3 regions of the Nonomuraea sp. NPDC003727 genome follow, and region 2 is predicted to be linked to each of the others. Evidence: riboswitches for the same ligand, from Rfam matches in the RefSeq annotation. Region 2 holds a riboswitch; each other region holds the start of a gene.
The links. A riboswitch is a leader RNA that binds a small molecule or an ion and turns the genes downstream of it on or off. The one in region 2 is predicted to bind cobalamin.

Region 1 (9,557 bases), on a different contig from region 2:
TGGCGGGCGACGTCGGCCTGGTAGGAGGCGAACAGCAACCCGGTGTCGGCGCGGCCGTCGGCCGCGACGCCCTCGTCGTAGTTGTAGACCCGGCGCAGCATCCGCAGGTTCGGGTCGGCGACGTGGGCCCGGCGGATGTGCGCGTACTCGGAAATGACGGGGAATCCGGCGGGGGTGAGCTTGGCGTAGTCGGGCGCGTCGTGCTCGCGCCCGCCGGTCAGCGGGGCGCCGTCGGCCAGGCGGCGGCCCACCGTGAACTCCTTGGCCACGGTGTCGGCGGCGTCCCACGTCTCCATCTCGGCCCTGATCCGCCGCAGCACCAGGGTGGTGCCGCCCTGCAGCCGGCCGCCCTCCGCCGGGATCCAGACCGCCCGCTCGAACTCCGGCGTGCCGGGAACCGGGTTGACCGTCCCGTCGAGCTGCCCCATGACGTTGCGCTGGGTCAGCCCGCTCGGCTGCGTGTGCGCGGCCCGCCTGAACCCGCGCTGGGTCCAGCGCACCTTCGCGAACGCCCTGGCGTCCTTGACCACCATCCGCAGCGTGTGGGCGACGGTGAGCGGATCGTCGGCGCAGATCTGGACGAGCAGGTCCCCGCCGCTCCAGCGCTTCTCCAACTTGTCGATCTTGAAGGCGGGCAGCGGGGCCACCGACGCGGGCCGCCGCCCGGACTGCCCGGCCGCGGCGAACAGGCCGGGGCCGAACCCGAACGTGACGGTCAGCCTGGACGGCAGCGCCGCCAGCTCGGGCTCGGTGTCGGCGAGCGCGGGCCGTCCCTGGGTCAGCCGCCGGGCGTCGTCGGTCAGCAGCCGCATCATCCTGGACACCTCCTCGCGGCCGATGCCCTTGCGCAGGTCGAGCCCGACGAACACGGCGTGCGCCTGCGGCGCGGTCGCCACGCCCGCCTGGTGCGGGCCGTGGAACGGCTCGACCGCCCTGCCGTCGGCGACCACCGGGGGTGCCGTGACCGTGCCCGCCCCCGCGGTGGGGGCGGAGCCGGCGACGGCGGCCACCGCCGCCACGGCCCCGCCCGCCAGCAACCGGCGGCGATTCACCGCGAGCCCGAGCTCAGCCATGGTCGCCACTCATGTCCATGCCGGGCTGGTAGTCCTCCTTGCCCCCGGCGAAGTCCTTGCCCATGGCGGTGAAGGCGAACGTGCCGCCGCCCTCGAGGACGAGCGTGAACGGAACCTCCGCGCCCGGCTTCACCTCCTCGGTGACCCCCATGAGCATGATGTGGTCGCCACCGGGCTTCAGCACGTGGGAGCTCTTGGCGGGGATGACGAAGCCGCCCTTCTTCGGCTGCATCACCATCTTCCCGCCGGACTCCACCACCTCGTGCAGCTCCACCTTCGGCGACAGGGGGCTGCTGCCCGCCACGACGGCGACGGCCGTGCCGGAGTTGTTGACGAGCGTGCCGAAGGCGGCGGTCATCCCCTTCTTCGTGGTCTTGATCCACGGGTCGGTGATGGTGAGCGCGGAAGCGGCAGCCGACTGCCCGGACGGCCCGGACGGCCCGGACGGCGAGGCCACGGCGACCTGCTTCGGAACGGAGTCGGCCGCCTCCTGGACGCCACAGGCGGCCAAGCTGGCCACGCCGACGACAACGACGATGACGCGCGAGAACATGGAAAGCCCTTCTTCCGGCTGAGCCGGCACTGGTGTCATGGCACTGATGTCGACCCGGCGCCCGTCACGACAGGGACGCCGGGGAGCACCCCTTTCCCGGGGTGGCCCGCATCGGCCTCCTCGAACGGGAGGTCAGGCGGGAACGGTGCGCATGACGCCAGGAGGGCCGCGCCGGCCCATCTCGTGGCCGAGCAGGATGGAACGCAGGATCGCCGGCCGCTCGGCCGGCGCGGGGACGGCCGTGCGGGCCGCCGGATCGACGAACGCCAGCACCGCGACGAGCAGCCGTACGGCCAGCCGCCGCAGCAGCGCCCACAGGGCCGCCTCGCCGTGCGACATCCACAGCGCCGTCAGCCCGATCGCCCATCCGTGCATGACCAGCATGCCGAGGCCCGGCACCAGCCAGGACTGGCCGTGCGCGTGCCCGGCGACCACCGGCTCGACGGCATGGGCGCCGGCGAACAGCACGTGCAGCACCAGCTGCGTGGCGGCCAGGGTCACGGCGATCACGGCCGCCGACCGCTCCCGCCCGGCCAGCGCCTGGGCCGGCAGGAACGACACCAGCAGCGCCACCACCACCGACGGCGCCGACACCGACCCGCCGGCGAACACATGGGCGGCGATGCCGAGCATGACCGAGACCGCGGCGAAGGCGGCGGCTCGCAGAGCTCGAAGCGGCATCGTGGCTGACATGGCCCGGCCATCATCCCACGCTTACCCGCCGCCTCCCAAAGCGGATTCTTCGCCGCACCACCGCTCCTCCGCCCCCCATCACCGCAGGCGCGACCGCCCCTCTGCCCCCCATCACCGCAGGCGCGACCGCACCCCTGCCCGCCGCCCCCGCGGCCGCCACCCGTCGCCTTTCGACCGCCCCCGCGCTGGTGACCGCCGTGCCCCCGGTCAGCACCGCGTCCCGGTCCACCGCGTCCCCGGTCACCGGCCTCTCCCCCGCGCCCGACCTGCGCGCCTGCTACGACGGCGCGTGCAGGCTCTCCCTCAGCCGGGCGGTGTCCTTCCGCGTCAGCTCGCGCTTCGGCATCACCAGGCTGGCCGTCACCTTCACCGGCGACCAGGTGAAGGTGAAGGGCACCGGTCCAGGCGTCAGCTCGCAGGCGCGACTGGGCGCGGGCACCACCGGATCGGTCAACGGCATCGGCGTCCAGGTGCTGTCCCTGTCCGCCGACCGGGTCGTCCTGCGGCTGTCCCCCCGGCGGTGACAACCGTCCAGGCACGGCAGACGTCGCGGCGCACGCGTCCGCCCCCCTCGCGCGACGAAGCCTGGACGAGCCCGCACCGGCCGTGGTGACACTACCGCGGGCAGGGCGACGGAGTCCCGGCCGACCTCGCCGACCGGGCGGGTGAAGTGATCGGCTACCGTACTGCCCGGCGAACTGTTGCGAGGTGCCCCGCGTTCGCGGGGAGAATCGGGAAGCCGGTGAGAGTCCGGCACGGGCCCGCCGCGGTTACCGGGGAGCCTCCGCCCACGCGCGCGAGCGCAGTCACTGGCCCGACAGGGCTGGGAAGGCCGGCGGGCAGGCGTTGATCCGGGAGTCCGAAGACCGGCCTCGCGTTCACCGCCCCCACGGGGGCGCGAGTCAGCGGGAGCCTGCCCATGATCAGCCAGCTGTACGACGTCATCCACCGCCGCCGCGACGTGCGCGGCGAGTTCACCGGCGCGCCGGTGCCCGACGAGGTGCTGCACCGCGTGCTGTCGGCCGCGCACGCGGCGCCCAGCGTCGGCCTGTCCCAGCCGTGGGACTTCATCCTGGTGCGCGACCGCGCCGTCCGCGCCGCCTTCCACGATCACGTACGGCAGGAGCGGGACACGTTCGCGGCCACCCTCGACGGCGAGGCCGCCCGGCGGTTCGCCCGGATCAAGATCGACGGGGTGCTCGAGTCGACGCTGTCCGTCGTGGTCACCTACGACCCTGGCCGGGGCGGGCCCGCGGTGCTCGGCCGCCACGCCATCGCCGATGCCGGGCTCTACTCGGTGTGCCTGGCCATCCAGAACCTGTGGCTGGCCGCCACCGCCGAAGGGCTCGGCGTCGGCTGGGTGTCGTTCTACCGCGAGTCCTTCCTGCGGGACCTGCTGGGCGTCCCCGGCGTGGTGCGACCGGTCGCGTGGCTGTGCGTGGGCCCCGTCTCCCACCTGGAGAAGGTCCCTGACCTGGAACGGCACGGCTGGCGACGGCGCCGCCCGCTGGACGCCGCCGTCCACCACGACCGCTGGACCGGCGACCGGTGACCTGCGCCCGGCCGCCGGGTGGGAATGCCCGCGCGAAGCCCATCCGGGAGAGCCCCTCCTACGGGCGGGCCCTCCGCGGTCAGCGGAGCCGGTCGCGCAGGCGGGCGCACTCGTGGGCGAAGCGGGTGCCGCGCCCGCTGTCCGCGTGGTCGGACACGCACGGGATCTCGCCTCGGGCGCCGGTCCACGCCGCCACGTCGGTGGCCAGCGCCACCGCCGCGGTGTGGCCGGCGGTCGGCCGCTCCCCCCGGCCCGGCAGCAGCACCGGCAGCATCCCCCTGAGGATGTCCCAGACCTGCTCGTGCGCGCCCCGGCGGGCGGCGCCGGCGAGGGAGTCCAGCACCGGAGGGATCGGGTATCCGGCGCGGCGGATCAGGAACGCCAGCTGGCGGCCGACCGCCTCGGCGGGCAGACTGCCCCGGGCCGCCATCCGCAGCAGCAGCGGCACCGCCTTCGGTTCGCCCTTGGCGAGGAAGTAGGCGAGCATGACCGCGATGGCGTCACCGGCCGGGCCGTCGGCGTCGGCGAGTATCGCCAGGTGCGGCGGGTAGATCCCGGGGCGGGTCCACCGGTACAGCAGGTAGGGCAGGTAGTTGACGGCGACGACCTCGCGGTGCGACGGCAGGACCGCCGCCCACCAGGCCATGGAGTTGCTGTGGTCGTCCCAGTGCCAGGACGACGGTTCGCTCAGCAGCTCGTCGACCAGGTCGTGCCCGGTCGGCTCGGCGCGGAGCACCGGCACCAGCTCGACCTGCGTGGCGTTTTCGGGCGTGCGCTCCTCGAAGAGATGGCGGGTGCCGCCCTCGACGTAGGCCCACGCCACGCCGGTCTCCGGGTCGGGCGGGCCGCCCGCGGACAGCCAGGCGGCGGCCTGGACGGCTCCCCGCGAGCCCACGCGTGCGGCCCGCTCGGCGGCGGCGGGGTGGGCTCCGCGCGGCAGCCGCAGCAGCGCCTGTCCCAGGTCGGCGGCCAGCGGCTCGACACCGGCGGCGGCGCACGCCTCGAGCCGGTCCACCAGCGTCGCGGGGTCCAGGTGCCCGGTCATCAGGGTGGGCGTGGCCAGCAGGACGGGCGGCAGCGTTCCCTCCCGCAGGGCCACGTAGATCTCGCTCAGCCGGCGCAGCAGGAACAGGTGCGGCGGCGAGGCCCGCCCCGGGTCGGGCAGCCGCTGCCGCCTGCGCAGCTCCGCCGCGGGGTCGGGCTCCTGTTCGTGACCGGTCAGCGGGTGCGGCCCCGCTGTCGGCATCCACCGGTCGGCGGGCTCGGCGGCGGGCACACCCGGATCGGCGCCCGGCGTGATCACCTCCCTGACCAGGGCGGCGATCCAGTCGCCGGTCTCTGTCCAGCGCTCCTTGGCGTACAGCTGAGCGGGGTCGTCCAGCTGAGCGGGGTCGTCGAAGGCGCGCTTCAGCTTCGCGCGCAGGGCCGGACGGTCGCCCGCGGCCGCCACGAAGGCGGACAGCCACCGCTCGTCCTGCATCCATCCGCGCCGGTACCGCTGCCACGCGTCGAGCGCGGGCGCGGGGAACCGGCCGGGGCCCGGCAGGACGGGCAGCGGCGCTGGGGTGAACGGCTCCGGTGCCTCCTCGGCCGCGAGGTCGCCGCCGAACACCGCCGCCACCTGCGCGCCGAGGTCGGCGGGCAGGGCGGGGACGGCCTCGGCGATCAGCGGAGCCGCCGGGCCGAACGCGGTGGCGTGCTTGACCGCGAGGGCGGCCGCGCGCCGCCGCACCTCGTAGGAGGTGTGGGAGAACGCCGTGACGAGCGCGGGCGCCAGGTCGGCGGCGCGCCCGGGCGCCTGCCGTACTTCCTCCTCCAGCCAGGTCAGGCCGGCGCGGGCCAGCTTGGCCTCGGGACGGAAGGTCAGCGCGTCGACCGCGTCGACGACGTCGGCGGCGTCGTGGGGTCCGGTGCGGCGCAGCTGGGCCATCGCCAGATCGGCGACCGTGCCGGGGGCGGCGGGCAGCAGCCGCAGATAGTCGCGGGCCCGCCCGGCCGACTCGTGCGGCCGCGGGTCGACCAGCTCGTGCAGGCGGACGAAGAAGCGCAGGTCGATGGCGTCGCCGCCGCGCAGGAACCGGCTCACGCAGCCGTCGAGGATCTCCTCGCGCGACACCGTGCCCGCCGCCAGGAGCTGCCCGAACAGGGCGAGCCAGCGGGTGGGTCCTGGCTTCGGCCGTTCGTCCCTGAGGGCCCGGCCTGCGCCCTCCGCGTGGAAGATCCTCGGCAGCAGCAGGCCGACCAGCGGGTCGTCGTCCACGGGAGGGGCCGACAGCCAGGCGACCACGAGCGGGTCGTGCTCGGGCGGCTCGGCGCCCGAGGTCCGCAGCGCCCCGAGGGCCAGCGGGACGACGCGGTCGCGCGGCCGGCGGATCTTCGCCGCCAGCCGTGCGGCCACATCGGCCTGGAAGGCGACGGGGCGCGCGGCCAGCGCGCGGAACACCTCGTCCAGCTCGTCCGGCTCTTCACGCCACGGGTCCGGGGCCGGCACCAGGTCACGGCGGGTCAGCCAGGCGGCCGTGGCCGCGGGGGCGGAGAGCGTGCCCGCGCCGGCGACCAGCAGCGGCGGCCCGAACGCGCCGACCGCGTCGGCCACCGCCCAGCGCACCTCCAGCCGCATCCACTCGGGGTCGTCGTCCTCGGCGGCGTCGCCCTCGGCACCCCCGCCCCGCCGGCTCTCCCTGGCCATCCGCGTCGCGGTCTCGCGCAACTCCTTGAGGAAGCCCGGCAGCCGGCGGCCCGCCTCGGCCCGCTCGGCCTCGGTCAGCGTGGTCACCAGGTCGGCGAGCGCCACCGTCTTGCGCTCGGTGACGAGGTCACGCACCTCCTGCCAGACGCTCATCGCACGGCCGCCACGTCGGCGCGGGCGGCGATCCTGGCCGCCAGCACGTGCTTGCACGGTCCGCGCGAGCCGCGGTGGTCCCACCACCACGGGCAGGTGCACGAGCCGTCGCTCACCCTCACCTCGCGCACCCCGCCGCCGGTCCGCACCCGCGCCGTGTCCCCCTCGATCCGTACGGCACCGGCCGCCACCAGCGCCTTCGCGGCGGCCAGGCGGGGATTGAGGTTCTGCACGTGCTCCCTGTCGTAGGGCAGCTCGCGGTGGAAGTGCGCGGCGTCGGACAGGTCGTAGCCGACGCGGCCCGCCGTACCCAGCTGGGTGAGCGCGGCCCGGACCCGGGCGGTGGGCAGGCCCGCCCGGTCGGCCAGCAGGCCGATCTCCACCTCGGGCTCGAAGTTGAGCAGCATGCCGACCACGTCGGCGTCGGCCTCGGCCTCCTCGGACGACAGGTCCTCCAGCACCGCGCCCTCCCCCGAGAAACCGCGCCAGCGCTCCGGCGACAGGGCGAGGGTGTAGCGCATGCCGGGCAGTTCCAGCTCCCAGGCGCTCGACGCCGCGCCGCCGGCGCCGCCGGCCGGGCCGTACACCCGCAGGCTTCTGGCGAAGCGCAGCAGCGGCAGGAGCGTCGCCAGGCGGCCCACGCCGGACAGGCACACCGCGCCCGCGCCGGGCCGGTCGCCCACCCGCAGCTCGCGGCCCACGGGAGTGACCCACAGGTCGGCCGTGGCCCGCTTGGGCAGCGACCGCAGGAACCGCACCGCGTTCATCCCCGGCAGCTCGGCCTTCAGATCCATGCCCGCCGCGATCACCTGCACCTCGGCGAAGCCCCTCAGCCAGCGCTCGGGCAGCGGCACCTTCTTCTCCACGACCGCGCCGTCGAGGGTCGTCACGGTCAGCTCGTCGGCGCCGACGCCGAGGTGGAGCGGGTCGCGCGGGCCGACCCTGGCCAGCGCCTCGCGCAGCGGGCCGTTGACGTCGACGTTGGTGGTGCCCCGGTCGAACACCTCGCCGTCCAGGGCTCCGTCGAGCAGGTCGAGGCGGGCGTAGACGCCGCCGCAGGCGGAGAACGACTCGAACCTGAGCCGGTCGCCGCCGCACGTGACGACCGGGTCGCGGGTCCAGCCCGGACGGGGCTGGTGGTAGCGGGTCAGGGCCACGTCGGCCACGCCGAGCAGCGCCGCGGCCGCGGGCGCGGCCTGCGTCACCACCCCGCTGAAGAACCGGGGCGCGAGGGCGGGGCCGCTGAGCGCGGTGCCGCCGGACGTCGACAGTCCGAGGCGGCCGTCCACCAGAGTCGAGGGCGCGGCGTAGCTGTACGCCTGCGTCGCAGATGTCATGCGCGGGACAGTAGAGATCACTACTGACAGAATCCGGCTACCAGGCGACGCCTGGACGAGAGGATCCAGCAGACCGGGGGCGCGCACCGCGCCGGCCTGCTGGATCGACGGTCCGGCCGTCCTGAGGGGTTTACGCGGTGACCTCGCTGTCCTCCCTGGCGGGGGCCGGGGCGGGCGCCGGCGCCGTACGGCGCAGCACGGCCATCGCCAGGGCCGCGGCCGCCAGGCTGCAGGCCACGCCCACCCACGAGCCGAGCGACATCGCCGCGCCGAAGGCGTCGCGCGCGGCGGCGAGCACGGCGGGATCACCCAGCACGACCGCCTGGCCGATCGACTCGCGGGCCGCCGCGGGCGCGGAGTGCGGCATCCGGGCGGTGTAGACCCCGGCCAGCACGCTGCCGAGGACGGCGATGCTGAGCGCCATGCCCACCTGCTGGACGGTGTCGTTCAGCGCGGAGCCGGCACCGGCCCGCTCCACGGGCACCGCGCCCATCAGCGTCGTGTAGGCGGCCGGCCCCGCCAGGCCGCCACCGGCCCCCATGACCAGCATGGAGGCGAACATCGACCAGTAGCCGCCGGTCATGGCCAGGCCCGCGAAGGAGACGGCCATCACGGCCAGTCCGACGGCGACCAGCGTCCGGTTGGAGACCTTCTGGCCGAGCGCCACGCCGACGTAGTTGAAGACCGTGGCCGCCAGCGCGTACGGCAGCAGCCCCAGGCCCGCCTGCGTGGCCCCGTAGCCGAGCACGAACTGCAGGTACTGGGTGAGCATCAGCATCACCGCGCCGATGCCGAACGACATCAGCAGGATCGAGAACGAGGCCCCGGTGAAGTCGCGGCTGCGGAACAGCTCCAGCGGCAGCATCGGGTGCGGCGTCCTGCGCTCCCAGAGCGCGAAGCCGCCGAGGGCGACGGCGGCGATGACGGCCACCGGCAGGTTCACGCCCTGCTGGGGCGCCTCGATCACCACGTAGACGAGCGCGGTCAGCCCGACGGTGGACAGCAGCACGCCGAGCGGGTCGAGGCTGCGCTCGGGGCCGCGCCGTTCGGGCATCAGCGCGTACGCGGCCACGATCGCGATCACCGCGACGGGGACGTTGAGCAGGAACACCGAGTTCCACGAGAAGCGCTCGATCAGGAACCCGCCGAGGGTGGGCCCGCCGATCACGCCGACCGTCGCCACGACGCTCCAGGCGGCCATGGCCTTGCGCCGCTCGTCGTCGTCGAACGTGGTGATCAGGATGGACAGCGTGGATGGCATCAACATGGCGCCACCGACGCCCATCAGCGCGCGGGCGGAGATCAGGTGCCACGGCTGCGTCGCCAGCGTGGCCAGCAGGGAGGCGCCGCCGAACACGGCCAGGCCGAGGACGAGCAGGCGGCGCCTGCCGTACCGGTCGGACAGGTTGCCCGTGGTGAGCAGCAGACCGGCGTAGACCAGCACGTAGGCGTTGATGATCCACTGGATGTCGGAGGGGGTGGCGCCGAGGTCGGTCATCAGTGACGG
Region 2 (9,557 bases):
CGCTGCTGGTGGTGGTGACCGACGGCCGCGCCACCGCCGGCGGCGACGTGGACCGCGCGGCCGCCCTGCTCAGCGGTACGGCGAGCGTGGTCGTCGACTGCGAGTCCGGCCCCGTACGGCTCGGCCTGGCCGGACGCCTGGCGACCAGGCTGCGCGCCCGCCTCATCCCGCTCGACGGGATGGACGACCTCATCCGCGACTACAGAAAGGCGGGCTGAGATGCCGCAGGGCAAGCCCGAGGTCGTCCCCGACGACGGCCTCACCACCAGGCAGCGCAGGAACCGGCCGCTGCTGATCGTGCACACCGGCCCCGGCAAGGGCAAGTCCACGGCCGCGTTCGGGATGGCGTTGCGGGCGTGGAACCAGGGCTGGCCGATCGGCGTGTTCCAGTTCGTGAAGTCGGCCAAGTGGCGTATCGGCGAGGAGCGGGCGCTGCGCGTCCTGGGCGACTCGGCCGAGGGCGGGCCGGTGAGCTGGCACAAGATGGGTGAGGGCTGGTCGTGGATCCAGCGCCCCGGCACGGAGGAGGACCACGCCGCCGACGCCCGCGAGGGCTGGGAGCAGATCAAGCGCGACCTGGCGGCGGAGACCTACCGGTTCTACGTGCTCGACGAGTTCACCTACCCGCTCAAGTGGGGCTGGCTCGACCTGGACGACGTGGTGGAGACGCTCGCCGGCCGTACGGGGAGCCAGCATGTCGTGATCACCGGCAGGGACGCGCCGGAGAAGCTGCTGGCCGCCGCCGATCTGGTGACGGAGATGGGCAAGGTCAAGCACCCCATGGACGCCGGGCAGAAGGGCCAGAAGGGCATCGAGTGGTAGTCCCGCGCCTGGTGATCGCCGCGCCCGCCTCGGGGAGCGGTAAGACGACCGTGGCGACGGGGCTCATGGCGGCGCTGCGGGCGCGCGGGCTGCGCGTCTCGCCGCACAAGGTCGGCCCCGACTACATCGACCCCGGCTACCACGCGCTGGCGACGGGGCGGCCCGGACGCAACCTGGACCCGTGGCTGACCAGCGAGGACCTGGTGGCGCCGCTGTTCCTGCACGGCGCGTCCGGCGCGGACGTCGCCGTGGTCGAGGGCGTCATGGGCCTGTTCGACGGCAGGGCGGACACCGACGTCGCCTCGACCGCGCACGTCGCCAGGCTGCTGGAGGCCCCCGTCGTGCTCGTCGTGGACGCGGCGCGGCAGAGCAGGTCGGTCGCCGCGGTGGTGCACGGGTTCGCCACCTTCGACCCGCGGGTGCGGGTGGGCGGGGTGGTACTCAACCGGGTGGGCTCCGACCGCCACGAGGAGCTGTGCAGGTCGGCGCTGGCGGCGGCGGGGGTTCCGGTGCTCGGCGCGATCAGGCGGGACGACGCGGTCTCGACGCCCTCGCGCCACCTGGGCCTGATCCCGGCCGCCGAGCGGGAGAGCGAGGCGGTGGCCGCCGTGGAGCGGCTGGGCTCGCTGGTGGCCCGCTCGTGCGACCTGGAGGCCTTGGTACGGCTGGCGCGCACGGCTCCCGCGCTGCGCGCGCGGCCGTGGAGCCCGGCCGCGGCCCTCCGGGTGGCGGCCACCGAGGAGACCCGGCGCGAGGGGCCGGCGGTGAGCTCAGGGGGTGGGCGCCGGCCGGTGGTGGCGACGGCCGGGGGAGCGGCGTTCACCTTCGGGTACGCCGAGCACGCCGAACTGCTGCGGGCGGCCGGAGCCGACGTGGTCACCTTCGACCCGCTGCGCGACCGGGCGCTCCCCGAGGGCACCGCGGCCGTCGTGATCGGCGGCGGCTTCCCTGAGATGTACGCGGCCGACCTGGCCGCCAACGAGCCGCTGAAGCGGGAGATCGCCGCGTTCCGGGGCCCGATCGCGGCCGAGTGCGCGGGCCTGCTGTACCTGTGCGAGAGCCTCGACAACCACCCCATGTGCGGAAAAATCGCGGCGAAGGCGGAAATGACGCCTCGGCTGACGCTCGGCTACCGCGACGCCACCGCCACCCGCGACTCCCTGCTCACCCGCGCGGGCGAGCGCTACCGGGGCCACGAGTTCCACCGGACGGCCGTGACCGCCGCCGGAGAGCCCCTGTTCCGGTGGGAAGGCGGCGGAGACGGTCACGGGGATGCCCTGGTGACCGCCTCCTACCTGCACCTGCACTGGGCGGGCCGGCCGCTGTCGGCTCAGCGCCTGGTGTCGTCCTCCAGATCGCCCTCCGCCTTGAGATAGGCCTCCCGCAGCTCTCGCAGCACGTCGGGATCCGGGTGCTCCCACATCCCCCGCTCGGCCGCCTCCAGCAGCCGCTCGGCGATGCCGTGCAGCGCCCACGGGTTCGACTTCTCCATGAACTCCCTGTTCACGGGATCGAGCACGTAGGTCTGCGTGAGCTTGTCGTACATCCAGTCGGCGACCACGCCGGTCGTGGCGTCGTAGCCGAACAGGTAGTCCACGGTCGCGGCCAGCTCGAAGGCGCCCTTGTAGCCGTGCCGCCGCATCGCGGCCAGCCAGTTGGGGTTCACCACGCGGGCCCGGAAGATCCGCGAGGTCTCCTCCGACAGCGTGCGCGTGCGCACGGCGTCCGGGCGGGTGCTGTCGCCCACGTACGCGGCGGGCGCGCGGCCCGTGAGCGCCCGTACGGTGGCCACCATGCCGCCGTGGTACTGGAAGTAGTCGTCGGAGTCGGCGATGTCGTGCTCGCGGGTGTCGATGTTCTTCGCCGCGACCGCGATCCGCCGGTAGGCGCTCTCCATGTCCTGGCGGGCCGGCACGCCGTCCAGGTCGCGGCCGTAGGCGAAACCGCCCCACACCGCGTAGACCTCGGCCAGGTCGGCGTCGTCCCGCCAGTTGCGGCTGTCGATCAGCGGCAGCAGGCCCGCGCCGTACGCGCCCGGCCGGGAGCCGAAGACCCGCATCGTGGCCCTGCGCTCGTCGCCGTGCGTCTCGAGGTCGGCGGCGACGTGGGCGCGGACGTAGTTGTCGTCGGCGGGCTCGTCCAGGGCGGCGATCATGCGCACGGCGTCGTCCAGCATGGCCACGACATGCGGGAAGGCGTCGCGGAAGAAGCCGCTGATGCGAACCGTGACGTCGATGCGCGGCCTGCCGAGCTCGTCGAGCGGGACCGCCTCCAGGCGGGTGACCCGCCGGGAGGCGTCGTCCCACACCGGGCGGGCGCCCAGCAGCGCGAGGACCTCGGCGACGTCGTCCCCCGCCGTTCGCATGGCGCTGGTCCCCCACACCGACAGTCCCACCGAGCGCGGCCACTCGCCGGTGTCGGCGCGGTAGCGGGCCAGGAGCGAGTCGGCCATCGCCTGGCCGGTCTCCCACGCCAGCTTGCTGGGGACGGCGCGCGGGTCGACCGAGTAGAAGTTCCTGCCGGTGGGCAGCACGTTGATCAGGCCGCGCAGCGGGGAGCCGCTGGGGCCCGCGGGGACGTAGCCGCCGTCGAGCGCGTGCAGGAGGTGGTCGAGCTCGTCACCGGTCCTGGCCAGCCTGGGCACGACCTCGGCGGCGGCGAACTCCAGGATCCGGACGACCAGGTCCCGCCGCGCGCCGGAGGGGGCGAGGACCGCGTCGGTCACCTCGCGGGCCGCCGCCACCTCCCAGCCGCGCGCCTCCATGCCCTCCACCAGCGCCCTGGCCGTCGACTCGGCCGCGTCCACGCTCGCCAGGCCCGCCGTACCGTCCTCGGCCAGCCCCAGAGCCTCCCGCAGGCCGGGCAGCGTCTCGGCGCCCGCCCACATCTGCCGGGCCCGCAGCATCGCCAACACCAGGTCGACCCGCACCGACCCCTCGGGCGCCGCCCCCAGCACGTGCAGCCCGTCGCGGATCTGCACGTCCTTGACCTCGCACAGCCAGCCGTCCACGTGCAGCAGGAAGTCGTCGAACTCCGTGTCGTGCGGCCGGTCGGCCAGACCGAGGTCGTGGTCGAGCCGTGCCGCCTGGATGAGCGTCCAGATCTGCGCCCTGATCGCGGGCAGCTTGGCCGGGTCCATCGCGGCGATCGAGGCGTGCTCGTCCAGCAGCTGCTCCAGGCGGGCGATGTCGCCGTAGGTGTCGGCGCGGGCCATCGGCGGCACCATGTGGTCCACCAGGACGGCGTGCGCCCGCCGCTTGGCCTGTGTCCCCTCGCCCGGGTCGTTGACCAGGAACGGGTAGACCAGCGGCAGGTCGCCCAGCGCCGCGTCGGGCCCGCACGCGGCCGACATGCCCGCCGACTTGCCGGGCAGCCACTCCAGGTTGCCGTGCTTGCCGACGTGCACGATCGCGTGCGCGCCGAACTCCGCCGACAGCCACCGGTAGGCCGCCAGGTAGTGGTGGCTGGGCGGCAGGTCCGGATCGTGGTAGATCGCGATCGGGTTCTCGCCGAAGCCGCGCGGCGGCTGCACCATCACCACGACGTTGCCCGCCCGCAGTGCGGCGAACACGATGTCGCCCTCGTGCACGAACAGCTCGCCGGGCGGCGGCCCCCAGTGCCGCTCCATCGCCTCGCGCAGCTCGGCGGGGAGCGTGCCGTACCAGGAGGTGTAGGTGGCGGCGGGCACGCGCACCGGGTTGGCCGCGAGCTGCTCCTCCGTCAGCCACTCCTGGTCCTGGCCGCCGGCCGCGATGAGCGCGTGGATCAGCGCGTCGCCGTCGCCCTCGGCGACGCCGGGCAGACCCTCGCCCAGGTCGTAGCCCTCGCCGGCCAGCCTGGCCAGCAGTTTCACGGTGCTCGCGGGGGTGTCGAGGCCGACCGCGTTGCCGACGCGCGCGTGCTTGGTCGGGTAGGCCGACAGCATCACCACGAGCTTCTTCTCGGCGTTCGGGACGTGCCTGAGCCGGGCGTGCCGTACGGCGATGCCGGCGACGCGGGCCGCGCGCTCGGGATCGGCCGCGTAGACGGTCAGCCCGTCCGCGTCCACCTCCTTGAACGAGAACGGCACCGTGATGATCCGGCCGTCGAACTCGGGGATCGCCACCTGCGACGCCGCGTCCAGCGGTGACAGGCCGTCGTCGTTCTCCTCCCACGCCTGCCTGCTCGTGGTCAGGCACAGCCCTTGCAGGATCGGCACGTCCAGCTCGCCCAGCGCGCCCACGTCCCACGCCGCGTCGTCGCCGCCGGCTCCGGCCGTCGCGGGCCGCGTGCCTCCGGCGGCCAGGACGGTCACCACGAGCGCGTCGGCGGTCCGCAGCGTGTCGAGCAGGCCGGGCTCCGCCGTACGGAGCGAGGAGCAGAAGACCGGCAGCGCGCGGCCGCCCGCGGCCTCGATCGCGTCGCAGAGCGTCCGCACGAAGGCCGTGTTGCCCGCCATGTGGTGCGCGCGGTAGTAGAGCACGCCCACGACGGGCCCCTCGGCGGCGGAACGCTCCCTCTCGAGCAGCCCCCAGGCCGGGGCCGGTTCGGGCGCCGCGAACCCGTTGCCGGTCAGCAGCACCGTGTCGGACAGGAAGGCGTGCAGCTCGGCGAGGTTGGCCGGGCCGCCGTGGGCGAGATAGGCATGCGCCTCGGCGCAGACGCCGCCGCTGACCGTCGACAGCTCCATGAGCTCGGCGTCGGGCGCCTGCTCGCCGCCCAGCACCACCACGGGCCGTGGTCCCGCGAGCAGCCGGTCGAGCCCCTCCTCCCAGGCCCTGCGCCCGCCGAGGAGCCGCACCACGACCAGGTCCGTGCCCTCGACCAGCGCGGGCAGGTCGTCGACCGCCAGCCGGGCGGGGTTTCCGAGGCGGTACGGCGCGCCGCTCGCCCTCGCGCTCAGCAGGTCGGTGTCGGAGGTGGACAGCAGCAGGACGGCCGTGCTCTCGGGCACAGGAACTCCTCCCTCGGGGTCCTCGCCCCGGTCGCGGGTGTCACGAGAGCGGGAGTCTCCTGGCTCCCGGATCGACGCTCACCCCGGCCTTCCCGTCCGTCGCCGGACAGTGGCCTGCGGTGGGGTTCGCTCCCCGGTCACAGTGGCGGGACCGCGCCGGCTTCGCACCGGCTTCCTCCGTCGCCCTCGTCTGTGATCAGACTAGAGGGTTTTGAACGGGTTACCATCCTCCCCGTGGACATAACCGACGTTTCAGGACACCTGCGCCCTGATGCGTGTCCCGGGGCCCTTCAGGTCCACACCGCCGCGGACGGCGCGCTCGCCCGGGTCCGCATCCCCGGTGGCTTCCTCACGGCGGCCCAGCTGGGCGAGGTGGCGGCGTGCGCGGCCGAGCTGGGATCGGGCGTGATCGAGCTGACCTCCCGGGCGAACCTCCAGGTCCGCGGCCTGCGCGTCACCCCTGCCACGCCCGCCGCTCCACCTGCCGGGACGCCCGCTCGCCCGGCCCCGACCGGCGTCGCGGCAGCGGACATGGCGCCGGACGGCATCCCCTCAGGAGCGGTGCCGGGCGCACCGCTTGCCGGCGCGGCGCAGGCCGGGGTTTCCGCGGGCGTGGCGCCGGACGGGCTTCGGGCGGGTCCCGGACCGGGCGCGGCCGCGGCGAGCGTGCCGGTCTTCGCGGCGCGGATGGCGGCGGCGGGGCTGCTGCCGTCGGCCACCCACGAGCGGGTCCGCAACATCCTCGCTTCACCGCTGGCGGGACGCGCCCCCTCGTCCCTGGTGGACGTCCGGCCGCTGGTCGCCGACCTGGACCGCCGGCTGTGCGCCGCCCCCGAGCTGGCCGCGCTCTCCGGCCGCTTCCTGTTCGCCCTGGACGACGGCACCGGTGACGTCCTGTCCTGCGGCGCCGACGTGACCTTCCTTGCCACCTCGCCCGCCGGCGGGGTGCTGTTGCTCGGTGGGGAACGGCAGGCCGTACCCGTGACCGTGCCCGGCGCGGTTCCGCTGATGCTCGCGGCGGCCTCGGCCTTCATGGAGCTGAGCGACGGCACCGCCTGGCGCGTCACGGACCTCCCGGACGGCCCTGCCCGGCTCGCCGCCCGCCTGAACCCGCCGACCACCCAGGACCCCGGCCCGGCGACTCCGCGACAGGACGCCCGGTTCCCCGGCCCGGCCTCACAGGGCGACCAGACCCCCGCGCAGGCCCGGCTGAGGGACGAGCAGACCCCCGCCCAGGCCCGGCAGGGAGACGACCTGGAGATGGTGGCCCCGGATGTCGAGACGGCCGCGCGCGGTGCCGGGGTGCGCGACGCGGGGACCCGCCCGCAGCGTGACGGCAGGGTCGCGCTCGAGGTGGTGGTCCCGCTCGGCCGCCTGTCCGCCGGTCAGGCCACGGCGCTCGCCGCCTGCGCCGCCGAGATCCGCGTCACGCCGTGGCGCACCGTCGTCCTGCCCGACCTGCCCGCCGACGCCGTCCAGCCGATCGCGGACCGGCTCACCGCCGCCGGGCTGGTCGCCGTCGCAGGGACGCCGTGGGCGGGCCTGTCGGCCTGCACGGGCCGCCCGGGGTGCGCGAAATCCCTGGCTGACGTCCAGCTCGACGCCAGACGCTGGGCGGAACGGCCCGGTCACGAACCACCGGCCCGCCCGGTCCACTGGGCCGGGTGCGAACGGCGGTGCGGCCGTCCGGCGGGGGAGGTGGTCGACGTCGTCGCCACCCCGACCGGCTACCGTGTCGCGGGCCGTACCGAAGAAGAGGGGATATGACCGACTACATCCGCGACGGCGCGGAGATCTACCGGCGCTCGTTCGCCACCATCCGCGCGGAGAGCGACCTGGCCGGGTTGCCGCAGGACGTGGCCCAGGTGGCCGTCCGCATGATCCACGCCTGCGGCATGACCGACCTGGTCGCCGATCTCGCCTACTCGCCGGGCGTGGTCGCCGCGGCGCGGGCGGCCCTGCGCGGGGGCGCGCCGATCCTGTGCGACGCCATGATGGTCGCCTCCGGGGTGACCAGGGCGCGCCTGCCCAGGGACAACGAGGTGATCTGCACCCTCGGCGACCCGGGCGTGCCGGGGCTGGCCGAGCGGATGGGCACGACCCGCAGCGCCGCCGCCCTGGAGCTGTGGCGCGACCGGCTGGACGGCGCGGTCGTCGCCGTGGGCAACGCGCCCACCGCCCTGTTCAGGCTCCTGGAGCTGGTCGAGGAGGGCGCGGGACGCCCCGCGGCGGTGCTCGGCATCCCCGTGGGCTTCATCGGGGCGGCCGAGTCGAAGCAGGCGCTGGCGAGCGGCGACCTGGAGTACCTGGTGGTGCACGGCCGCAGGGGCGGCAGTGCGATGGCGGCAGCGGCGGTCAACGCGATCGCCTCCGAACGAGATTGACATCCTCCCCCTGTCCGGTGGGCCGGGGGGATTCCAACGGCCACTCCATCGGAAGGAGCTCGCGTTGAGGTTCGCGGTTCACCGGCTCCGGCACCCCGAAGCCTCCCCGCGCAGCAACGGCATGCCCTGCCGCCAGTGCGATGTTCCGTGCTGCGTTCACATCAGCGTTGCCGGCGTGTCCGCAGGATCGGCACCGGAAGACGGCTTGGCTCTCGCGCGCCCTCCCGTCCACGACCCCGCACGCCGAGCAGCGCTGGCTCGTGTACGCGGGATTGACTCTCACCACCCTGCCGACGGCTTTGTGCTCCAGCCGCTCGACGAGCAGCCCCCAGCCGGCGGCCAGGACGCCCCGATTGAGGCTCGCCTTGGCGCGGACGTTGCGGCCGGGCGCCTCCCGGCTGCCCCTGGCCGACCGCGTCATGGCGTGGATCCTCAGGTTTTCGACCGCGATCACGTCGAAACGCCGCGCCAGGTCGGTGCTGGTCTTCTCCACCCAATCCCTGCGCCGGTCGACCTCGCGTGCCTTCAGCCCGGCGATCGCCCGCTTGACCTTGCCACGCCGGACCGACCCCGGCTTGGCCCGTGCCAGTGCACGCATCATCCGCGCAAGCCGTGCCTTCTCAGGTTCGCGCAGGGGAGGGACTGTCAACAGCTCGCCCGTCGACAACGCGGCCGAGACCGCCACGCCGCGGTCGACGCCCGCCACCTGACCCGTGCCCGGCGCGGGGATCGGCTTCGGGACAGCCGCGAAGGCCACATGCCAGCGTCCGGCGGCATCGCGTGTGACCCGACAGGACCGTATCCCTTCGGGTATGGCACGCGACCAGCGGAAACGCACCCATCCCACCTTGGGGACCTTCACCTCGCCCACCTTGCGGGACAGGCGGCGTACGTCACCCGGCTTGATGGCGACGATCCGGAAACCCTCCTTCCGGCCTCGTCGGCGCCACGAAGGCCTGCCATGGGACCCGCGAAAGAAGTTCGCCATCGCCTGGGCGAAGTCTTTGAGCGCCTGCTGCTGGACGATGATCGACCCAGCGCGCAACCACGCGCACTCGGCCCGTGCCTGAGTCAGCTGACGGCACTGCTCGGCGAATCCCGGACCGCTGCTGCGGCCCGGCCGCCAGTGCCCATGCTGTTCGACCGCCAGGTTCCACACGAACCGGGCGTGCCCGCAATGTTCTCGCAGCACCCGCTCCTGAGCGGGCGTCGGCTGGAGGCGGAAGCGCGACACGCCGATCAACCTACCGGCCACGACCGACAGAACCAGGAGGCCATCGTGCCCGATCACGCCATGTTTCCACCTCGCCTCGAAGGACGAGGCGCTCACCCGAGAGGTGCCGAGTGAGCGACGTGGCGGGACGGCTGTTCGGGGTGGGGCTGGGGCCCGGGGATCCCGAGCTGGTGACGGTCAAGGC
Region 3 (9,557 bases), on a different contig from region 2:
GGAGGCTGCCGCGCCTGGACGCCCTGTGCCGGAGGCCGCCGCGCCTGGACGCCCTGTGCCGGAGGCCCCTTCGCGGGATCCCCGTGCGCCCGAAGCCGTGGCCAGGCGCCTGATCCGGCGGGCGGCCGCGGTGAGCGGGTAGCCGAGGAAGGCGGTCAGGAACAGCAGCAGCGCCGCGGTCTGCACGGGCGCCGACTCCCACCAGGCGGGCGGCGGCACCGCGACGGTCGCCGAGGCCTGGTGCGCCCGGGGGGCGGCGGGGGGCGGGCTCGTCCGCGGCGCCCGGCCCGTGGCGACGTCCGACACCCAGGAGCCGACCAGGTCGGCGTAGCCGGGGGCCAGTTCGGGCAGCCGGGTGACGCCGCCGTCGGGGGTCAGGTGGGCGGCGTGCTCGGCGCCGGGGAACAGCCGGAGCGTCACGTGCTCGTTGCCGCCCTCGGCCAGGGCCCGCGCCATCAGCGGCGGGCTCTCCCGCGGCGGGGTGAGCAGGTCGTGGGTGCCCCAGATGGCGAGGACCGGCTGGCGGACAGCGCGCAGCACAGACAGCGGGTCGTGCCACGGCTCGGGGAACAGCCCGCCCGCGGAGATCGCCCGGTACAGCGTGGGGACCGCCCTGCCGGGCAGGGCCCCGGACACGCCCGCCTTGCGCAGGCCCGCCATGACCGCCCACGACTGCTGGCGCAGCGGCTCGAGGGAGTTGGCGCCGACCAGCACGACGAACGCCACGTCCCGGGAGCGGGAGGCGGCCAGCGGCACCACCCATCCGCCCTCGCTGAGCCCCCAGAGCCCGACCTTGCCCGGGTCCACCCCGGTCTGCCGGCGCAGCGCCGCCACCGCGCCGAGCGCGTCGTCGGCCAGTTGCGAGTAGGAGCGCCGGAAGGTCGAGTAGCCCGCCGCCCGCTTGTCGTAGACCAGCACCGCCATGCCGCGCCTGGCGAACTCCACGGCCTCGGTCATGAGCTTGGTCCTGGGCGTGCCGGCGCCGGCCCCGTGCACGAGCACCATCCCCGGCAGCGCGCCGCGCCGGTTCCTGGGGGCCAGGACCGTGCCGTGCAGGGTGAGCCCGCTGCCGGCGAAGCTCACCTCCGTCGCCGCCAGGTCGCCGGGCACGGGTACGGCGGGCGGGGCCGGGGGCGCGGCCTGAGCCGCCCCGGCCAGGCCGAGTGCCGCTAAGAGCGCCAGCAGCGCCGGCATCACTGTCTTCACGAATCGCGTCATATTGCCGAAGATAGTCTGCAGAGAACTCTCGGCAAAGAGATGTCTGCAGAAATCCTTCTGGAGTACTAGGGTGATCGTCATGAAGGATGACGAGCCCTGGGTTCTGGACGATCCCGGCAAGCTGAAGGCCCTGGCCCATCCCATGCGCCGCGCGATGCTGCGCCACCTCGGCCTGCACGGCCCGGCCACGTCCACGACGCTCGGCTCGCTGCTCGACGCCAAGACCGGGACGACCAGCTACCACCTGCGCCAGCTGGAGAAGTACGGATTCATCGAGGAGATCCCCGAGCGGTCCACCGGGCGCGAGCGGTGGTGGCGCAGGGCGGAGACGGGCGACATCAGGCTGCCGCTGCCCGCCCAGCTCGCCCCCGAGGACCGCCCGGTCCTCGCCGAGTTCCACCGGATCGGGCTGGAGGAGGACAAGCGGATCCTCCTGGAGCAGCTGCCCGCCGCCTACCAGGCCGACCCCGCCTGGGTGAAGGTGTCGCGCGCGCTCGGCCGGATGCGGCTGGACGAGCTGGAGGACTTCTTCGAGGAGTACATCCTGCTGCTGAAGAAGTACAGCCGGCGGGCCGCCGACGCCCCGCCGGAGGCCAGGCCCCTCCACATCCGGCTGCTCGCCGTTCCCGCCGACCTGCCCGCCACCCCCGAGGTGTGACGCAAGGTGATCATCCAATAACATCCTGTACAAGGGTTGGGGGCGACGGGGAGGGGCGCGCATGCGCCGTCGGGAGTTCGTGGCAGCGTTCGTGCCGGGGACGGTGGCCGCGCTGGCGTGCCTGGCCGGGTGCGGCGCCACGGTCCCCCGGCAGGGAGCCAGCTTCACCGTCGTGCCGGGCGGAGAGGCGTGGATCCCCGTCGCGAAGGTCCTGGCGGGCCAGTTCAGATACAGCGGCGTCGCCGACGGCGGGACCTCGCTGACCGTGACGGGCCTGCCCGCGCTCGCGACCGCCCTGCGCAACGGCTCCAAGGCGGCCGGCACCCCGCTGGCCAGGCTGGTGGGCGACGTCGAGGTGCTGGTCGTGCCCGCCGCCTCGCTGCTGCGCGGCTTCGACGACTTCGCCGGGCGGCTGCTCGCCGACCCGGGCGCCACGGTGCTGGCGGGCCGGCCCCAGGGCGGCACCGACCACCTGCTGTTCGGGCTGGTCGCGCGCGGGCTCGGCGCCGACGCCAGGGTGCTCGACTACGCCGGCTATCCCACCACGCACGACGCGGCCGCGGCGCTGCTCGTGGGCCGGGCCGCCGTCGCCGCCGGGCCGCTCGGCGACTGGCGCAAGCGCATCGACAAGGGCCAGGTCAGGGTGCTGGCCGTCTCCTCCGCCGAACCGGTCGACGGCATCGAGGCGCCGACGCTGCTGGAGTCGGGCGTGCGGGTCGACTTCGCCGACTGGTGCGGGGTGCTCGGGCCGGGGGAGATGACCGAGCGCGAGCACGCCCAGGCGGTCGCGATCCTCGAGGAGATCACCGGGTCCCGGCAGTGGGCGGATGCGTGCCGTACGAGAGGGTGGAAGCCGATTCCCCTCAGCGGCGGCGACTTCGGCGTGTGGCTCGGGTCGGAGACCGAGCGGACCCGTGAGGTGCTCAAGGACCTCGGCCTCATCGACATGTTGGGGTAGTTGCGCCCGCGGCCACTAGATGTAGGATCCTGGTCGTCGCTGGTTCGCCCGATCAGGGCGGAGCAAAAAGGGAAGCCGGTGCGAATCCGGCGCTGCCCCGCAGCGGTGAGCGGGAACGACCGCCGTCACGACGCACTGGGCCCATGGCCTGGGAAGCGACGGCCAGTAGGAAGCTGACGAACGCCCGCGAGTCCGAAGACCTGCCAGCGGTGTGACCTGTCCATGGCCTCGAGGGAGGGCCGGGGGGCCTCGCGGCATGCCCGCGCGCTCTCGCCTGCCCTCACGAGGCCGAGCTCGCGAGGAGAGAGCGTGACGCAGACCGTAGAGGTGGATCGCCGGCTGGCCATCGAGGAGGCCGCCGCCAGGGTGATCGCCGATCCGGAGAACTCCAGGGTGGCCGCCAGGCTGCTGGCCGAGGAGATCGCCGACGAGGCCGCCGCGCACGGCGTGCGGACCTTCTCCGAGTCGATCGCGGCCACCCACGCCGCCGGCCTGCTCCAGGACGGGCTGGCCGCCTTCGTGGCCGCCCACGCCGCCGCCCTCGACGCGCTGGTGGACGAGAGCGCCGACGACAGGTTCGAGTACTTCGGGCTGCGCACCGTCTACGACCGGTACCTGCTGCGCCACCCCGACACGCGCGGCGTGCTCGAGCGCCCGCAGCACTTCCTGCTGCGCGTGGCGTGCGGCCTTTCCGCCTCGGTCGCCGAGGCCGCCGAACTGTACGCCCTGATGTCCACGCTGTCCTACCTGCCGAGCTCGCCCACCCTGTTCAACTCGGGTTCGCGCCGCGCGCAGCTGTCGTCCTGCTTCCTGCTCGACTCGCCGCGCGACGACCTCGAGGGCATCTACGAGCGCTACGGCCAGGTCGCCAGGCTCTCGAAGTACGCCGGGGGCATCGGCATCGCCTGGACCAGGGTCCGCTCCCGGGGCTCGCTCATCCGCGGCACGAACGGCCACTCCAACGGCATCGTCCCCTGGCTGCGCACGCTCGACTCCAGTGTCGCCGCCGTCAACCAGGGCGGCCGCCGCAAGGGCGCGGCCTGCGTCTACCTGGAGACCTGGCACGCCGACATCGAGGAGTTCCTCGAACTGCGCGACAACACCGGCGAGGAGGCCCGCCGCACCCACAACCTCAACCTCGCCAACTGGGTGCCGGACGAGTTCATGCGCCGCGTCGAGGCCGACCAGGTGTGGTCGCTGTTCGACCCCAAGGAGGTGCCGCACCTCACCGACCTGTACGGCGAGGCGTTCGACGACGCCTACCGGGCCGCGGAGGCGGCCGGCCTGCACACCCGCCAGATCCCGGCCCGCACCCTCTACGGCCGGATGATGCGCACGCTCGCGCAGACCGGCAACGGCTGGATGACCTTCAAGGACGCCGCCAACCGCGCCTCCAACCAGACCGCGCGCCCGGAGAACGTCATCCACCTGTCCAACCTCTGCACCGAGATCCTCGAGGTCACCAGCGACGGCGAGACCGCCGTCTGCAACCTCGGCTCGATCAACCTGGCCGCCCACCTGGCCGGCGGCTCGATGGACTGGGCCCGGCTGCGGGCCACCGTGCGGACCGCGGTGCGCTTCCTGGACAAGACGATCGACCTGGGCTTCTACCCGACGCCGGAGGCCGAGACCGCCAACCTGCGGTGGCGGCCGATCGGGCTCGGCGTGATGGGCCTGGCCGACGTGTTCTTCTCGCTGCGCCTGCCGTTCGACTCGGCCGAGGCGCTGGCGCTGTCCACGCGCATCGCCGAGGAGATCGCGCTGGCCGCCTACGACACCTCCGCCGACCTGGCCGTCGAGCGCGGGCGCCACCCCTCCTACGGCGACACGAGGGCGGCCCAGGGGGTGCTGCACCCCGACCACTTCGGCGCCGGCGACTCGCCCGCGTGGACGGCCCTGCGCGCCAAGATCGACCGGACCGGCCTGCGCAACTCCCTCATGATCGCCATCGCGCCCACCGCGACGATCGCCTCGATCGCCGGATGCTACGAGTGCATCGAGCCCCAGGTGTCGAACGTCTTCAAGCGCGAGACCCTGTCCGGCGAGTTCCTGCAGGTCAACCGGTATCTGGTCGCCGACCTGCAGCGGCTCGGGCGGTGGACGCAGGAGATGCGCGACGAGATCAAGCGGGCCGACGGGTCGGTGCAGGACATCCCCGGGATCCCGGCCGAGCTCAAGACGCTGTACCGGACCGCGTGGGAGCTGCCGCAGAAGGCGCTCATCGACCTGGCGGCGGCGCGGACGCCGTACATCGACCAGTCGCAGTCGCTGAACCTGTTCATGGCCACGCCGACGATCGGGAAGCTGTCGTCGATGTACGCCTACGCCTGGAAGCAGGGGCTGAAGACCACCTACTACCTGCGCTCGCGCCCGGCGACGAGGATCGCCCAGACGACCGTGCAGGCGACCGCTCAGCCCGCCCCAGAGCCCGCCTTCACGGTGAGCGAGGCCGTCGCCTGCTCGCTGGAGAACCCCGAGATCTGCGAAGCCTGCCAGTAGGCCCTCGCCCGCCGCGCCGACGACGACCCACCGCAAGGAGAACCACGTGCTGCTCGACCCCGGCATGGACCTGACGCTGCGCCCGATGCGCTACCCCGACTTCTACGAGCGCTACCGGGCGGCCATCCGCAACACCTGGACGGTCGAGGAGGTGGACCTGCACAGCGACCTGGCCGACCTGGCCAGGATGACGCCCCAGGAACGCCATCTCATCAACCGGCTGGTCGCCTTCTTCGCCACCGGCGACTCGATCGTCGCCAACAACCTCGTGCTCAACCTCTACCAGCACGTCAACGCCCCCGAGGCCCGCCTGTACCTGTCCAGGCAGCTGTTCGAGGAGGCGGTGCACGTGCAGTTCTACCTGACGCTGCTCGACACCTATCTGCCCGACCCGGACGAGCGCGTCAAGGCCTTCGCCGCCGTCGACAACATCCCCTCCATCCGCGACAAGGCCGAGTTCTGCTTCCGCTGGATCGACTCCCTGGCCGACCTGCGGCGGCTGGAGACCAGGGCGGACCGCCGGGCCTTCCTGCTCAACCTGATCTGCTTCGCCGCCTGCATCGAGGGCCTGTTCTTCTACGGCGCCTTCGCCTACGTCTACTGGTTCCGCTCCCGCGGCCTGCTCGGCGGCCTGGCCACCGGCACCAACTGGGTCTTCCGTGACGAGTCGATGCACATGGAGTTCGCCTTCAGCGTCGTCGACACCGTGCGCGCCGAGGAGCCCGACCTGTTCGACGACAAGCTCGGCGAGCAGGTCACCAGGATGATCGAGGAGGCGGTGGCGGCCGAGCTGGCCTTCGCCCGTGACCTGTGCGGCGATGGCATGTCGGGAATGACCGTCGAGCAGATGCGCGAGTACCTTGAGTACGTGGCCGATCAGCGGCTGCGCCGTCTCGGCCTGCCCGTCAGGTACGGAACCGCCAACCCCTTCGCGTTCATGGAGCTGCAGGACGTGCAGGAGCTGGCGAACTTCTTCGAGCGCAGGGTGTCGGCATACCAGGTCGCGGTCGAGGGCAATGTGACCTTCGACGAGACATTCTGAGACATTAGGGGGCATGATCGTGGCGCCGGTGAACTGGCTCATCCTGATCGCATCCGTCCTCGGAGCGGTCGTCTGTGTCGAGCTGGTTCGCAGGCTCCTCCTGAGAGCCGCCCGTACCTGGGACTTCGTCGGGCATCTGGTGCGCAGGTGCACCTGGCCGGCGTTCGCCGTGGCGTCGGTGGTGGCCTTCAACACCGCGTTCGTGCCCAGCATGGTCGGCAGCGCGGCGCTGCCCATCGTCGAGCGTCTCACCGGCATCCTCACCATCGCCGCGTTCACCTGGCTGCTCATCCAGGCCGCCTACGCGGTCACCGACGTCGTCCTCGACCGGCTCGAACAGGTCGAGGAGAACAACCGCAGAGCCAGGCGGGCCAGAACGCAGATCGCGCTGGTCCGCAGGGCCGCCGCGGCGGTGATCATCGTGATCTCCTTCGGCGCCGCGCTGTTCACCTTCCCCGAGGTGCGCGCGCTCGGCGCCGGACTGCTCGCCTCGGCCGGCATCGCCGGCGCGATCGTCGGCATCGCGGCGCAGTCCACGATCGGCAACATGCTCGCCGGGCTGCAGCTCGTCTTCAGCGACGCGCTGCGGCTCGACGACGTGGTGGTGGTCAACGGCGAGTGGGGCAGGATCGAGGAGCTCACGCTCACCTACGTCGTGGTCCGCTCGTGGGACGAGCGGCGTCTGGTCTTCCCCGTCTCCTACTTCACCCAGAACCCGTTCGAGAACTGGACCAGGCACGGCAGCAGGGTCATCGGCCACGTCTACTTCCGCGTCGACTGGTCGGTGCCCGTACCGGAGCTGCGCGAGGAACTGCACCGCTTCATCAAGGACCACCCGCTGTGGGACCAGAAGGACTGGACCCTCCAGGTCACCGACATCCTGCCCAACGGCCTGGTGGAGCTGCGGGCACTGATGAGCGCGGCCGACTCGGCCTCGGTCTGGGACCTGAAGGCCGACGCCCGCGAGCACCTCGTGGCCTACCTGAAGGCCCACCACCCGCACGCGCTGCCCCGCTTCCGGGTGGAGAGCTCCTCCTACGGCGCCTTCGCCGACTCAGGCCCCGGAGGCTGGCCGAAGGACCCGCGTGGCGCCCGCGATCAGCGCGGTGGCCAGCACCCAGCCTGAGACCACCAGCGTCCACGCCACCCAGGCCGTCCACCCGGCCGGCTCGTACGCGCCGCGCACCTCGAACACACTCACCGGCACCAGCAGGTCGAGCGAGTAGACGAACGCGTTGAACGTGCGCACCTGGTCAGGGTCGACCTGGACCGGCGGAACGCGGGTGAAGATGACCGTCCCCGCGGTCAGCAGGATCGCCGCCCACAGACCCGCCAGCCACGAGCGGTAGCCGTAGCCCACCATGACGTCGAGCAGCCGCCCCCACACCTTGCCCGCCGGCCGCAGGGTGCCGCGCCGCCGCCGTTGCTTGGCCAGCAGCACCCGCCGCGCCTCCGGCTCGTGCCCGATGCGCCGGTACCACGAGGCCAGCTGCTCGTACGGCTGCGGCCGGTACCCGCCGGGGTCGTGGCCCAGCCAGCCGAGCCGTTCGGCCAGGGACCAGGGACCGCGCAGCGACTCGTAGGTCAGGCCGTTGAGCCGCACCGCGCCCGGATAGGCGTCGGGGGAGTCCAGCAGCACCCCGAAGCGCGAGTAGCCGAAGTTGACCTCGCCCTCGATCACGTCGGGCCGCATGATCACCTCGTCCGCCTGCATGTGGCTGAGGTGCAGCGCCCGGCCCTCCGCACGAAGCTCTGCATGGTGGAAGGACAGCACCCCGTCGACGCGTGCGCCGCGCATCCTGATCGTGCCGTCCGCCCGGAAGCCGGCGCTGAGCTCGGCGGTGCCCGCGGTCATGAAGTCGGCGTTGACCGCGCCGACGTGCGCGCCCTCCAGGTAGAGGCCGCCGGGGAAGGTACCGCCGATCAGCCGCAGGTCGCCGTGGGCGCGCAGCCCGCGCAGGAAGGTGCCGCCGCCGACCGACAGGCCGCCCGCCCACAGCGCCCACTCGTGCATCGTGTCAGTGACGCCGCCCTCGGGCTCGCGGACGTCGCCGTGGGCCGACTCCGAGGTCGAGGTGCGCGGCAGCGGCGCGGTGATCGTCGTCCTGGACAGGCGGCACTGGCCCTACACCCGCGCGTTGTCCAGGCGCACGCCCGCGTGCACCGTCGAGCCGTCCAGCTCGAACAGGCCGTCCACCTTCATCCGCGAACCCTTGACCCTGGCCAGCTCGCAGCCGCGCAGCCGGACACCTCTGGCGGTGGCGTCGGACAGGTCGACGGGCTCGGCCAGGTGGCAGTTGAGCAGGTAGAGGGTGGCGTCGATGGTCGCGCCGGACAGGTCGAGGGCGCCGACCACCCTGGCGCCCGCCAGCCGTACCCCCGCCACCCGGCCGGGGGTGCGCTCGACCGCGCCGAGCAGCAGCGCGGCGATCACCTCGGCCCGCACCTCGCGCTCGCGGCCCCAGCGATCGGCCTGCGCCGGGTCGTCGAGTTCCCTGTCGCCCGTGCGCAGGTCCACCCACGCCCCCGTGGGAAAGGCCCGCCACAGGCGGCGTTCGGCGGCGGATAATCTGCGCACGGACCAGATTTTATTCTGTGGCGGACACGCGAATTGCCATTTACCTTTGTGGTGTTCGCGAGAAAGAAAACGGTCCAAGCCGACAGGCTTTTTCTTTCTCAGGTCTGACCGGCGGGAATGGCGCCCCCCGGATGGATGTGAACGCCATTCGCCCCGGGCATGGACCCACGCCAGCCACGCCCGGGGTCACATGGGCGGCGGTACGGCGGGCCGGACCTCCAGCTCGGCCAGCAGCCCCGCGATCCGGCGCGCGCGCAGCGGGTCGACGGGCAGCACATGGCTCGTCCACCAGCGCGCGGCCTCCGGGTTCGGCCCGGCCGGCACCAGGTCGAGATAGTCGTGGAGCGGCGGGTCGTAGATGAACCCGGGCACCACACCCTGCTGTTCGAGCCGGGCGACGACGGCGTCCCTGTCCTCGACCACGAGCGGGACCCGCAGCAGCGGCTGGGGCTCGGCGTGGCGCACCCCCTCGGCGGCCCAGGGCGTGTCGCGCAGCAGCCGGACGCCCGCCAGGCGCGCCTCCCGCTCGCGGTCGATCACCCGGAACCTGGAGTCCTGGTAGCGGCGCACGAGCGGACCGTGGCGCATCCGCCAGTCCGCCTGG

Region 1: it holds a riboswitch for cobalamin, as region 2 does, so the genes downstream of both, bluB (5,6-dimethylbenzimidazole synthase) here and cobN (cobaltochelatase subunit CobN) in region 2, are expected to answer to the same signal.
Region 3: it holds a riboswitch for cobalamin, as region 2 does, so the genes downstream of both, ACWDLG_RS33020 (ribonucleoside-diphosphate reductase subunit alpha) here and cobN (cobaltochelatase subunit CobN) in region 2, are expected to answer to the same signal.

What each region holds. Positions count from the first base shown of each region.
Region 1 covers NZ_JBSFNE010000024.1:93,998-103,554, forward strand. The annotation lists gene ACWDLG_RS39085 (Dyp-type peroxidase) at 1-1,073, opposite strand, end outside; gene ACWDLG_RS39090 (copper chaperone PCu(A)C) at 1,066-1,626, opposite strand; gene ACWDLG_RS39095 (MFS transporter) at 1,759-2,307, opposite strand; gene ACWDLG_RS39100 (hypothetical protein) at 2,517-2,843, shown strand; cobalamin riboswitch at 3,014-3,208, shown strand; gene bluB (5,6-dimethylbenzimidazole synthase) at 3,239-3,871, shown strand; gene ACWDLG_RS39110 (hypothetical protein) at 3,951-6,713, opposite strand; gene ACWDLG_RS39115 (SWIM zinc finger family protein) at 6,710-8,050, opposite strand; gene ACWDLG_RS39120 (MFS transporter) at 8,181-9,557, opposite strand, start outside.
Region 2 covers NZ_JBSFNE010000005.1:176,950-186,506, forward strand. The annotation lists gene ACWDLG_RS15025 (VWA domain-containing protein) at 1-218, shown strand, start outside; gene cobO (cob(I)yrinic acid a,c-diamide adenosyltransferase) at 220-822, shown strand; gene ACWDLG_RS15035 (cobyrinate a,c-diamide synthase) at 831-2,198, shown strand; gene cobN (cobaltochelatase subunit CobN) at 2,153-5,755, opposite strand; cobalamin riboswitch at 5,791-5,978, opposite strand; gene ACWDLG_RS15045 (hypothetical protein) at 5,990-7,522, shown strand; gene ACWDLG_RS15050 (precorrin-8X methylmutase) at 7,519-8,139, shown strand; gene ACWDLG_RS15055 (RNA-guided endonuclease InsQ/TnpB family protein) at 8,111-9,430, opposite strand; gene ACWDLG_RS15060 (precorrin-2 C(20)-methyltransferase) at 9,493-9,557, shown strand, end outside.
Region 3 covers NZ_JBSFNE010000014.1:263,564-273,120, forward strand. The annotation lists gene ACWDLG_RS33005 (prolyl oligopeptidase family serine peptidase) at 1-1,218, opposite strand, end outside; gene ACWDLG_RS33010 (ArsR/SmtB family transcription factor) at 1,298-1,876, shown strand; gene ACWDLG_RS33015 (tripartite tricarboxylate transporter substrate-binding protein) at 1,938-2,834, shown strand; cobalamin riboswitch at 2,858-3,056, shown strand; gene ACWDLG_RS33020 (ribonucleoside-diphosphate reductase subunit alpha) at 3,144-5,333, shown strand; gene ACWDLG_RS33025 (ribonucleotide-diphosphate reductase subunit beta) at 5,380-6,375, shown strand; gene ACWDLG_RS33030 (mechanosensitive ion channel family protein) at 6,389-7,501, shown strand; gene ACWDLG_RS33035 (membrane-associated oxidoreductase) at 7,430-8,389, opposite strand; gene ACWDLG_RS33040 (hypothetical protein) at 8,501-8,953, opposite strand; gene ACWDLG_RS33045 (DegT/DnrJ/EryC1/StrS family aminotransferase) at 9,140-9,557, opposite strand, start outside.